4 regions of the Sporosarcina sp. P18a genome follow, and region 2 is predicted to be linked to each of the others. Evidence: riboswitches for the same ligand, from Rfam matches in the RefSeq annotation. Region 2 holds a riboswitch; each other region holds the start of a gene.
What was found. A riboswitch is a leader RNA that binds a small molecule or an ion and turns the genes downstream of it on or off. The one in region 2 is predicted to bind S-adenosylmethionine.

Region 1: it holds a riboswitch for S-adenosylmethionine, as region 2 does, so the genes downstream of both, metK (methionine adenosyltransferase) here and CSV75_RS12990 (methionine ABC transporter ATP-binding protein) in region 2, are expected to answer to the same signal.
Region 3: it holds a riboswitch for S-adenosylmethionine, as region 2 does, so the genes downstream of both, CSV75_RS12030 (O-acetylhomoserine aminocarboxypropyltransferase/cysteine synthase family protein) here and CSV75_RS12990 (methionine ABC transporter ATP-binding protein) in region 2, are expected to answer to the same signal.
Region 4: it holds a riboswitch for S-adenosylmethionine, as region 2 does, so the genes downstream of both, CSV75_RS10470 (bifunctional homocysteine S-methyltransferase/methylenetetrahydrofolate reductase) here and CSV75_RS12990 (methionine ABC transporter ATP-binding protein) in region 2, are expected to answer to the same signal.

What each region holds. Positions count from the first base shown of each region.
Region 1 is NZ_PDYQ01000001.1:15,438-17,631, forward strand. Features, by position in the region: gene pckA (phosphoenolpyruvate carboxykinase (ATP)) at 1-963, opposite strand, end outside; SAM riboswitch class I at 1,141-1,260, shown strand; gene metK (methionine adenosyltransferase) at 1,437-2,194, shown strand, end outside.
Region 2 is NZ_PDYQ01000005.1:52,743-54,936, forward strand. Features, by position in the region: gene CSV75_RS12985 (methionine ABC transporter permease) at 1-126, opposite strand, end outside; gene CSV75_RS12990 (methionine ABC transporter ATP-binding protein) at 119-1,144, opposite strand; SAM riboswitch class I at 1,488-1,593, opposite strand; gene CSV75_RS12995 (thioredoxin family protein) at 1,643-1,942, opposite strand; gene CSV75_RS13000 (toprim domain-containing protein) at 1,923-2,194, opposite strand, start outside.
Region 3 is NZ_PDYQ01000004.1:90,118-92,311, reverse strand. Features, by position in the region: gene CSV75_RS12030 (O-acetylhomoserine aminocarboxypropyltransferase/cysteine synthase family protein) at 1-969, opposite strand, end outside; SAM riboswitch class I at 1,125-1,228, opposite strand; gene CSV75_RS12025 (sulfite exporter TauE/SafE family protein) at 1,763-2,194, opposite strand, start outside.
Region 4 is NZ_PDYQ01000003.1:158,268-160,461, reverse strand. Features, by position in the region: gene CSV75_RS10470 (bifunctional homocysteine S-methyltransferase/methylenetetrahydrofolate reductase) at 1-1,164, opposite strand, end outside; SAM riboswitch class I at 1,249-1,360, opposite strand; gene CSV75_RS10465 (hypothetical protein) at 1,525-1,722, shown strand; gene CSV75_RS10460 (biotin transporter BioY) at 1,852-2,194, shown strand, end outside.

The DNA of each region.
Region 1 (2,194 bases), on a different contig from region 2:
TGCAGCACGTGTGTTTTCTGTTAATGATTTATCATCATAATCAGGAATGCGTGTTTCTTCATCTAGTACTACGTTTTCTAAAACAGCACCGAAACGAATGGCTCCGAAAATTTCAGGTTCTTTTTCAGCAGAAAGGTTAATACATTTTGCGTAACATCCACCTTCAATGTTAAACACGCCATTATCAGACCAGCCGTGCTCATCGTCACCAATAAGTTTACGGTCAGCATCTGCCGAAAGCGTAGTTTTACCTGTTCCAGATAGACCAAAGAACAAAGCAACATCGCCTTCTTCTCCAACGTTTGCTGAACAGTGCATGGATAGGATATCTTGCTCGGGTAGTAAGTAGTTCATAACAGAGAAAATAGATTTCTTCATTTCCCCAGCGTACTCTGTTCCACCAATTAAGACAATTCGCTTTTCAAGCGATAAAATGATGAATGTTTCAGAGTTTGTGCCATCCACTTTTGGATCCGCTTTAAATGAAGGGGCTGCCAAAATGGTGAATTGCGATTCATGTGCTTTCAATTCTTCTTCAGTTGGACGGATGAATAGTTGGTGAACGAACTGATTTTGCCAAGCTAATTCATTAATAACCTGGATAGACAATTGGGAGTCTTTATCTGCTCCTGCAAATCCTTTAAAAACAAACAATTCGTCTTTTTTCTTCAAATGTTCGATGACTTTTGTGTATAATGAATCAAAGATCTCCTCTGAAATCGGACTGTTTGTGCTACCCCAATCTACTTTATCCTTAGACACTGCATCTTCAACGATGAATTTGTCCTTAGGTGAGCGTCCTGTATATTTACCTGTACGAGCAGTGATTGCACCGTCAGCAGAAAGTTTAGCTTCGCCTCTTGCCACTGCTTTTTCCGTTAGTTCTGCCACAGACGCTTGGATCGTCACGTTGCTTCCACTAAGAAGACTTTTTAAACTATCATCAATTTTTGCAGATATCATGTTTACATACCGTCCTTTGCGTAGTCGATTTATTTTTATCTTACTGAGAATATCCTAATTCGTAAATAGTATAACACATTAAGAATATTAATCTATACTAATGGAAAACTCAAGTGATTTGGAAGAAATAATTTGACAAAATCCAAACTTTTTAATACGATGTGACATGAACGGATACTCTTATCCCGAGTTGGTGGAGGGTACAGGCCCTGTGAAACCCGGCAACCTGCAATAGACGTAAGTCTAACGCGAAGGTGCCAAACCTGAAGCAAGGTTTAATTCCTTGGACGATAAGAGTGAAAGGTGCTGCGCGTGAAATTTTGCCTTTTACTCATGGATTGAATATGAGTGGAGGGCTTTTTATATTGTCTAGCCCTGAATCCTTATGGTATATGCTTGACGTCTAGGCGTGGAACTTTACCAGGGACTTATGAGAGTACCGTATCATGATGCTTAATATAGGGGGAAATAACATGACAAACCGTCGACTGTTTACATCAGAATCAGTTACAGAAGGCCATCCTGACAAGATGTGCGACCAAATTTCAGATGCAATTTTAGATGCGATCCTAACGGAAGATCCAAATGCGCGTGTGGCATGTGAAACGAGTATAACGACTGGACTCGTATTGGTAATGGGAGAAATCACTACGACAACGTATGTGGATATTCCAAAAGTCGTTCGCGACACTGTTAAGGAAATTGGGTATGTTCGTGCGAAATACGGCTTCGATTACGAAACGTCCGCTGTACTTACATCCATTGATGAGCAATCACCTGAAATCGCTGCAAGTGTCAATGTGGCACTCGAAGCACGTGAAGGCTCTATGTCTGATGAAGAATTAGAGGCAATCGGTGCAGGAGACCAAGGCCTGATGTTTGGATATGCATGTAATGAAACGCCAGAATTAATGCCTCTGCCAATCAGCCTGTCTCATAAATTGGCACAACGCCTGGCACAAGCTCGTAAAGAAGAACTTATTTCCTATTTACGTCCTGACGGTAAAACACAAGTAACGGTAGAATATGACCAAGATAATAATCCTGTGCGAATTGACACAATCGTTATTTCCACACAACATCACCCTGAAGCAACACTCGAGCAAATCGAGCAGGATATAAAGAATGTTGTTATTGATGCAGTCGTTCCAAAGAACTTATTGGACGAGCATACTAAATACTTCATTAATCCTACTGGCAGCTTTGTCGTTGGTGGCCCTCAAGGAGACTC
Region 2 (2,194 bases):
CAACAAACCAAGTGCGATACCTAAGACAAATGTAAAGAACGTGGAGTAAGCCGACATATAAAGTGTCTCACCCGTTGCTTCCCACATTTTATCCCAATTCACGTTTGGGAACCATTGCTCAATCATGGATCAGCACCTCCGTCTTCACTTCATTGGCATCCAGGAAAGCAATTGCTTCCTCTATAACCGCCACGTCCCCTACTAGTTGCAAGACGAGTGTGCCGTATGCGCCGTCACGTGTTGTCGAAATATTTCCTTGCACGATGTTGACATCGATGGGGAATTTACGGATCAATTCAGCAAGTAGCGGCTGCTCTGTACGGTCGCCAATGAAAGCTAGCTTGATCAATTTGCCGTGCGGCGATTCCTGCTGTAAATGTGCCATCGCTGCGTCCGTATCTGCACTATCAGTCACTTGCGAAATGAAACGCTTTGTAATATCCGCTTGTGGGGATTGGAAGACATCTAGTACATTGCCCATTTCCACGACTTTCCCCGCTTCCATGACCGCCACGCGATGACAGATCTTCCGGATGACGTGCATTTCATGCGTAATCAACACAATCGTTAGTCCAAGACGCTCATTAATATCTGTTAGTAAATCAAGAATCGCATTCGTCGTCTCTGGATCTAGTGCGGACGTCGCTTCATCACAGAGCAGGACTTCAGGATCATTTGCAAGCGCGCGCGCAATGCCGACACGTTGCTTCTGACCACCTGATAATTGCGATGGATACGCCTGTTCTCGACCTGTCAATCCAACGAGATCAATCAATTCCTTCACTTTTTGCTTACGTGCCGATTTCTTTACGCCAGCAATTTCGAGAGGAAACATGATATTCTCTTCTACTGTTCTAGACCACAGTAAGTTAAAGTGCTGGAAGATCATGCTGATTTTCTGACGCGCATTCCGAAGGCCAGCACCTTGTAATGAAGTCATTTCTTGTCCGTGAATCATGATACTGCCGGACGTAGGCGTTTCAAGACCGTTCAATAGTCGAATTAATGTACTTTTTCCTGCCCCACTGTACCCGATGACGCCGAAAATTTCTCCCTCTTTGATGGATAATGTCACGTCATCTACCGCGACAATTTCTGAACGGTTCAATTGGAACTTTTTATGAACGTTTGTTAGTTGAATCATTTTCCGCACCACCTTATTAAGTCTTTTAAATCTGTTTTTTTAGAATACTACAAGCACTAGGCTCTCGGGACGTTACAGACTTACCAAAAAGGCAAAAGGCGCCTTTGTGGTAAGTCTTCCAACGCCTGTCGAGCCTGCACGGCGCTTTCCGCTTTTGTATCATCCAGCTTCAGATGCCAGCTCCTCGGGTCGTTTCGATCTTAAGATCAAGGCAAAAAGCGCCTTGCTTTTAAGCTCTCCAACGCCTGTCGGAGCTAAACGGCATCCTCCGCTTTAGTTTAAAAAAGCCTTCCTGCAGATAAGCAGAAAGGCCGAACGTATGTAGTTATGTACGTTACCATTTCTCTCATCTATCAAAGCATTACGCTTTGAGTGAATTGGCACCATTTCACATATGTGACGGTTGCCGGGCTTCATAGGGCACTTCCCTCCACCGCTCTTTATAAGAGTTACGTATTCAATTGATTAACTACTTATACCATACTTTTATTTCAATTGTCAACTGAGCTTCTCTAGTAGATACGGGACGGATTGAAAGGCGTAAATCTTTTCTACAGGCTGTCCTTTTCGGTGAATGAGTAAACAAGGAACACTTTCCACCTCATATTCAGTTGCGATTTCCTGGACATAATTCAAGTCTGCCTTTCCAATCGGTAGTTGCGGGCGCATTGTCTCGATCACCGTAAGCATTTTTGAAGCGACTGCACACGTTCCACACATTGGTGTATATAAATAAAAAGCGGCTACTTGCTCTGCCGCCTGTGTGCGTTGCCAGTCTTCAATTGTCCAATGATTCATGTTGTCCACCTGCCAAATACTTGGAATGTACTTTAAAATTAGCAGCAGCTAAAATGCTTGCCAATAGCTTAACGGGAGTCGTTTCCACTTGACGGTAGAGACGATCCGTGTATAAATGTCTCGCTTCTGGATACAGTTGTTTGAACAGCTTACGAATGGACTCACCGGAGGCGTCCGCATCCATAAAGACGAACAGATCTTGCTGCTCGTACGGTTCAAGCAGTTCTTCAATATGATACGCACTGATCGTGC
Region 3 (2,194 bases), on a different contig from region 2:
ATGATCCTCTAGACCAGTATACGTCACCCATTCTACTGCCGGGTGTTGTTGTAGGAATGCCGCGACTTTTTGTGCGTTCTCATTGTGACGAGGTACGCGTAAATGAAGGGTTTCCAAACCTTGCAACAAGTTAAATGCACTATCTGGTGACAGACATGGACCGAAGTCTCTTAGCAATTGCACGCGCAGTTTCGTTGCGAAAGCCGCGGCAGCTGTATCGATTCCGTAACGTAAGCCATGATAGGATTCATCCGGCTCTGTAAAGCCCGGGAATCTACCTTGTGTCCAATCGAATTTCCCTGCATCCACGGCTACACCACCGATGGTCGTACCGTGTCCGCCAATCCATTTCGTCGCTGAGTGGATCACTACATCTGCACCGTACTCGATAGGATTTGATCCATAAGGAGACGGGAATGTATTATCTACTAGTAATGGAATGCCATTATCATGTGCGATGTTCGCAACAGCTTCCACGTCAAGAACTTGCAAACTCGGGTTACCAATTGTTTCTGCAAACAACGCTTTCGTTTTATCCGTAATAGCTGCTTCAAAGTTCTTTGGATCGGACGCGTCAACAAACTTCACGTTGATGCCATAGCGTGGTAATGTCACGGCGAATAAGTTATATGTGCCACCGTAGAGATTGCTGGCTGCAACGATTTCATCGCCCGCTTCAGCGATGTTCATAATAGAAAAAGCAATGGCCGCCATTCCAGAAGACAATGCCACTGCAGCTGTTCCACCTTCTAACTGCGCGACACGCTCTTCAAAGACAGCTACTGTCGGGTTCGTAATTCTTGTATAAATATTGCCGGCTTCTTTCAAGGCAAATAAGTTTTGTGCGTGCTCCGTGTCTCTGAATACATAAGAAGTCGTACGATGAATCGGTAAGGCACGTGAGCCTGTTTCTGGATCCGGCTTTTGCCCTCCGTGTAATAATATCGTTTCTGGCTGTAAATTCGTCATAACCATTCCCCTTTTTTATGTATTGATGGAACAACGAAATTCCTCGGACAACTTCCTCCTAGAACTAGACAAGAAAAACACAAGAGGACGATTCGCTAAGTACAGAAAAAGCCATCTTCCATAATAAGAAGAGGGCTCTGCTTTCGCTCATTCCTCCCTTATCTTCCAAACTATTGAAAGTTTGTAGGAAGTAGCACCTTTGCTTTCGCCGGTTGCCGGGCATCACAGGGCCTAATCCCTCCGCCTCTCTTGATAAGAGTATGTCTATTCGTTTTCCATCGTTGAAAAATAGTATACGGCTATTCCTAGTCTATTGCAAGGTAATTTAATTGAATGTTTTGAAGTTAATATTAATTTTAATACCTTGCAATGAAAGTAGGAAAAGTGAAGGCACCGTTGATCTGCGTTCCAGGCGAACGCTTTCCCGAGGGCGTGGCTTGAGCCAAGCGAACAGCGAAGGGTTCGCTTTGCCGTATTTCTGTGTACTTTGCAGAAATTAAGGCACCTGACAGGGTCTCTAGACACACGCTGATCCTCTGGGAAGAGCCGTTACGAAGAACGGCTTTTGCGAGTAAAAGCGCAGCGTTAGGAGCACATCATTGCACTCGTCGCCTTCCACTTACGATCAACTAGTTTACGTCCTTGATTATTTTGACGTATAATGATTTACACATTTACTAAACGGGAGCTACCTACAAGAGCCGAAGTGCATTTAATGATGTTCCACTTATGACTTCACACAAAAAATCACCAGCACATGTTCATTGAACGATGTGCTGGCGATTGTGATTGGTTAGAATATGTCCCACCATATTTTCACGGCGGAAGCCATGATAAGTACGGCTAGGATGCTTTGTAGTACTTTGGTGTTTACTTTTCGGCTCATTTTTACACCGAGCGGAGCGGCAATGATGCTAGCGACAATCATAACGACAGCTGGTCCATAGGGTACTTGCCCTGTTAAGAGCTTGCCTGATGCCGAGCCCACCGATGACAACAGCGTAATTGCTAGGGATGTAGCAATCGTGACGCGTGTGGGGATTTTTAGTATCACGAGCATAATCGGTACCATGATAAATGCGCCGCCAGCTCCGACGATTCCAGCCGCCAAGCCGACGATAAAGGCTGCACTTGAAGCAATGAAGCGATTGAATGTAATCTCATCGATCGGCTGATTGTCGTGTCCTTTTTTTGGTATAAACATCATAATAGCCGCCATGACGGC
Region 4 (2,194 bases), on a different contig from region 2:
GCGACACGTTAAATGTACAAGCGGGCGGATATTATGTTGCATCTTGACGATCGAGCCCATCGCCATGTTGCTGATGCGTGGAGAAGCAAGTGAATTATCTGCCATTGTTATAGCGTCAACTCCCGCGTCATATAACAAATTTGCACCTTTGATATAATCTTCTGTTTCCAAGTGGCGCGGTGTATCTAGTTCTACAATTACCGTACGCTCTGTTTTCGCTTTTTCGTGAAGAGGTTGATGTTTTGCCGGATCCGCTTCATGAATCACGATAGGTTTCGCCGGTTGTACGACCTTTTCCGTGATAGGTGTCAGTCGCGCTAACTGTGTTTTCGCCGCTTTAATATGCTTAGGTGTTGTCCCGCAACATCCTCCAATCAATCGAACGCCTTGATCACGAAGTAATACAGCAGCGCGTCCAAAGTATTCTGCCTCTGATTCATAAACAATACGTCCATCTTCTACATCTAATAGACTGGCGTTTGGATATGCGGATAAAAATGCTTTCTCTGGTAATGTCACATTATCGAATGCTTGAATCGTGTGGTAAGGACCTAATCGACAGTTAACGCCTACGATATCTGCTCCAAGAGACTCGAGCTGATGAAGTGCATCGTTTAATGAAAGTCCGTTCTGTAATACACCGGGATCATGCATAGAAACTTGTGCAATCAATGGAACATCCGTAATTTTCTTTAATGTTGTAACTACCGATGATAACTCTTCAAAGTCATAATACGTCTCCAATAGGAGACCATCAGGATCACCTGTTAATAATGCATTGGCTTGTTCAAGTACGACTTTTTCAATTTCATCCAATGTCGCATCGCTTTTACGTATACCTCGCAAGCCGCCTATTGTTCCAAGTACAAATTGCCCCCCAGGCGCCGCTGCGCGTTTGGCAATTTGAATGGCTGCTTTATTGAAATCCGTGACATGACTTTCTAAGCCGTAGCGAGCTAATTTGATTGCGTTCGCACTGTAAGTGTTAGTCTGGATTATATCTGCACCAGCTGAGATGTAGTCTTGGTGAATTTGCTCTATAATTTCAGGCTTTTCTATATTTAGTTCTTCATAACAGTAATCAATTCCGTAAGAATATAAAATCGTCCCCATTGCACCATCTGCCGTTAGGACATTTGTTTGTAGTTTCTCGAGCAATGACATAAATCCATCTCCCCTTTAGCCTTTTTTAATCAAAAAAAGCCTTCAAGTATATTAGAAGGCTTTGTAATCTCAATGACTAGTTCCCTCTCATCTTTTCAGAGTGTCAATTTGACAGACTGCTGGAAGTAGCACCTTGCCTAAATGGCTGGTTGCTGAAGCGTCGACGGGCCAGTCCCTCGGCTTCTCTTGATAAGATATGTTTCTTATTCAATTATTTAGATTATTCTAACCACATCATAGCGGCTTTGTTGGATATCGTCAAGTGAACGTTTGGTGAAGTTCAAAGCGCGGAGTTAGTGCATAGAGAAATTGCGGTATATATGCTAAAATTAATGAAATAACTCGAAAAGGTGAGAAATTATGCGTTTCTTTAAATACTCATTTCCAATCGCTGTTCTTGTAGGTACACTTGCTTGGATTATGATAGGTAACAGTTACGAAGAGGTTGCTTATGATATGCGTGTGTACATTACAATTGGGGCTGCTATATTCAGTGGTTTAATCTCAAGTGTTTTGTTTCGCAAAGAAAAGGAAGAACAGATTGATGAGAAGAAGTAGGCTGTCAGCGGTATGCTGCAGTCTTTTTTTGTCTGCTTTTATGAGTTAACCAAAAAATAAATTTTGTTGACACGTAATGGGTTAACCGATATTATTTATGAGGTAACCAATTTAAAAAGAGGTGTCGTAATGACAATAGCAGCAGAGAGAAGACCGGGAAGTAGATTCAGCGCACTAACTATTGTATATAGCGGGATGTTCGCAGCGTTAATGATGATTGGAGCGAATATTACATCCTTCGTGCCGTTTTTAGTAGTTGGTGGAGTACCCATCACATTACAAACTTTTTTCGCTATCTTATCAGGACTATTACTTGGTAGTCGTCTAGGTGCGTTATCGATGACCGTCTATATGTTAATAGGACTAGCAGGAGCACCAGTCTTCGCTAAATTTTCAGGAGGCTTCGGTCAGATCTTGAGTCCGACGTTTGGATTTATTCTCACGTTTATTCTGATCGCTTATGTAGCCGGAA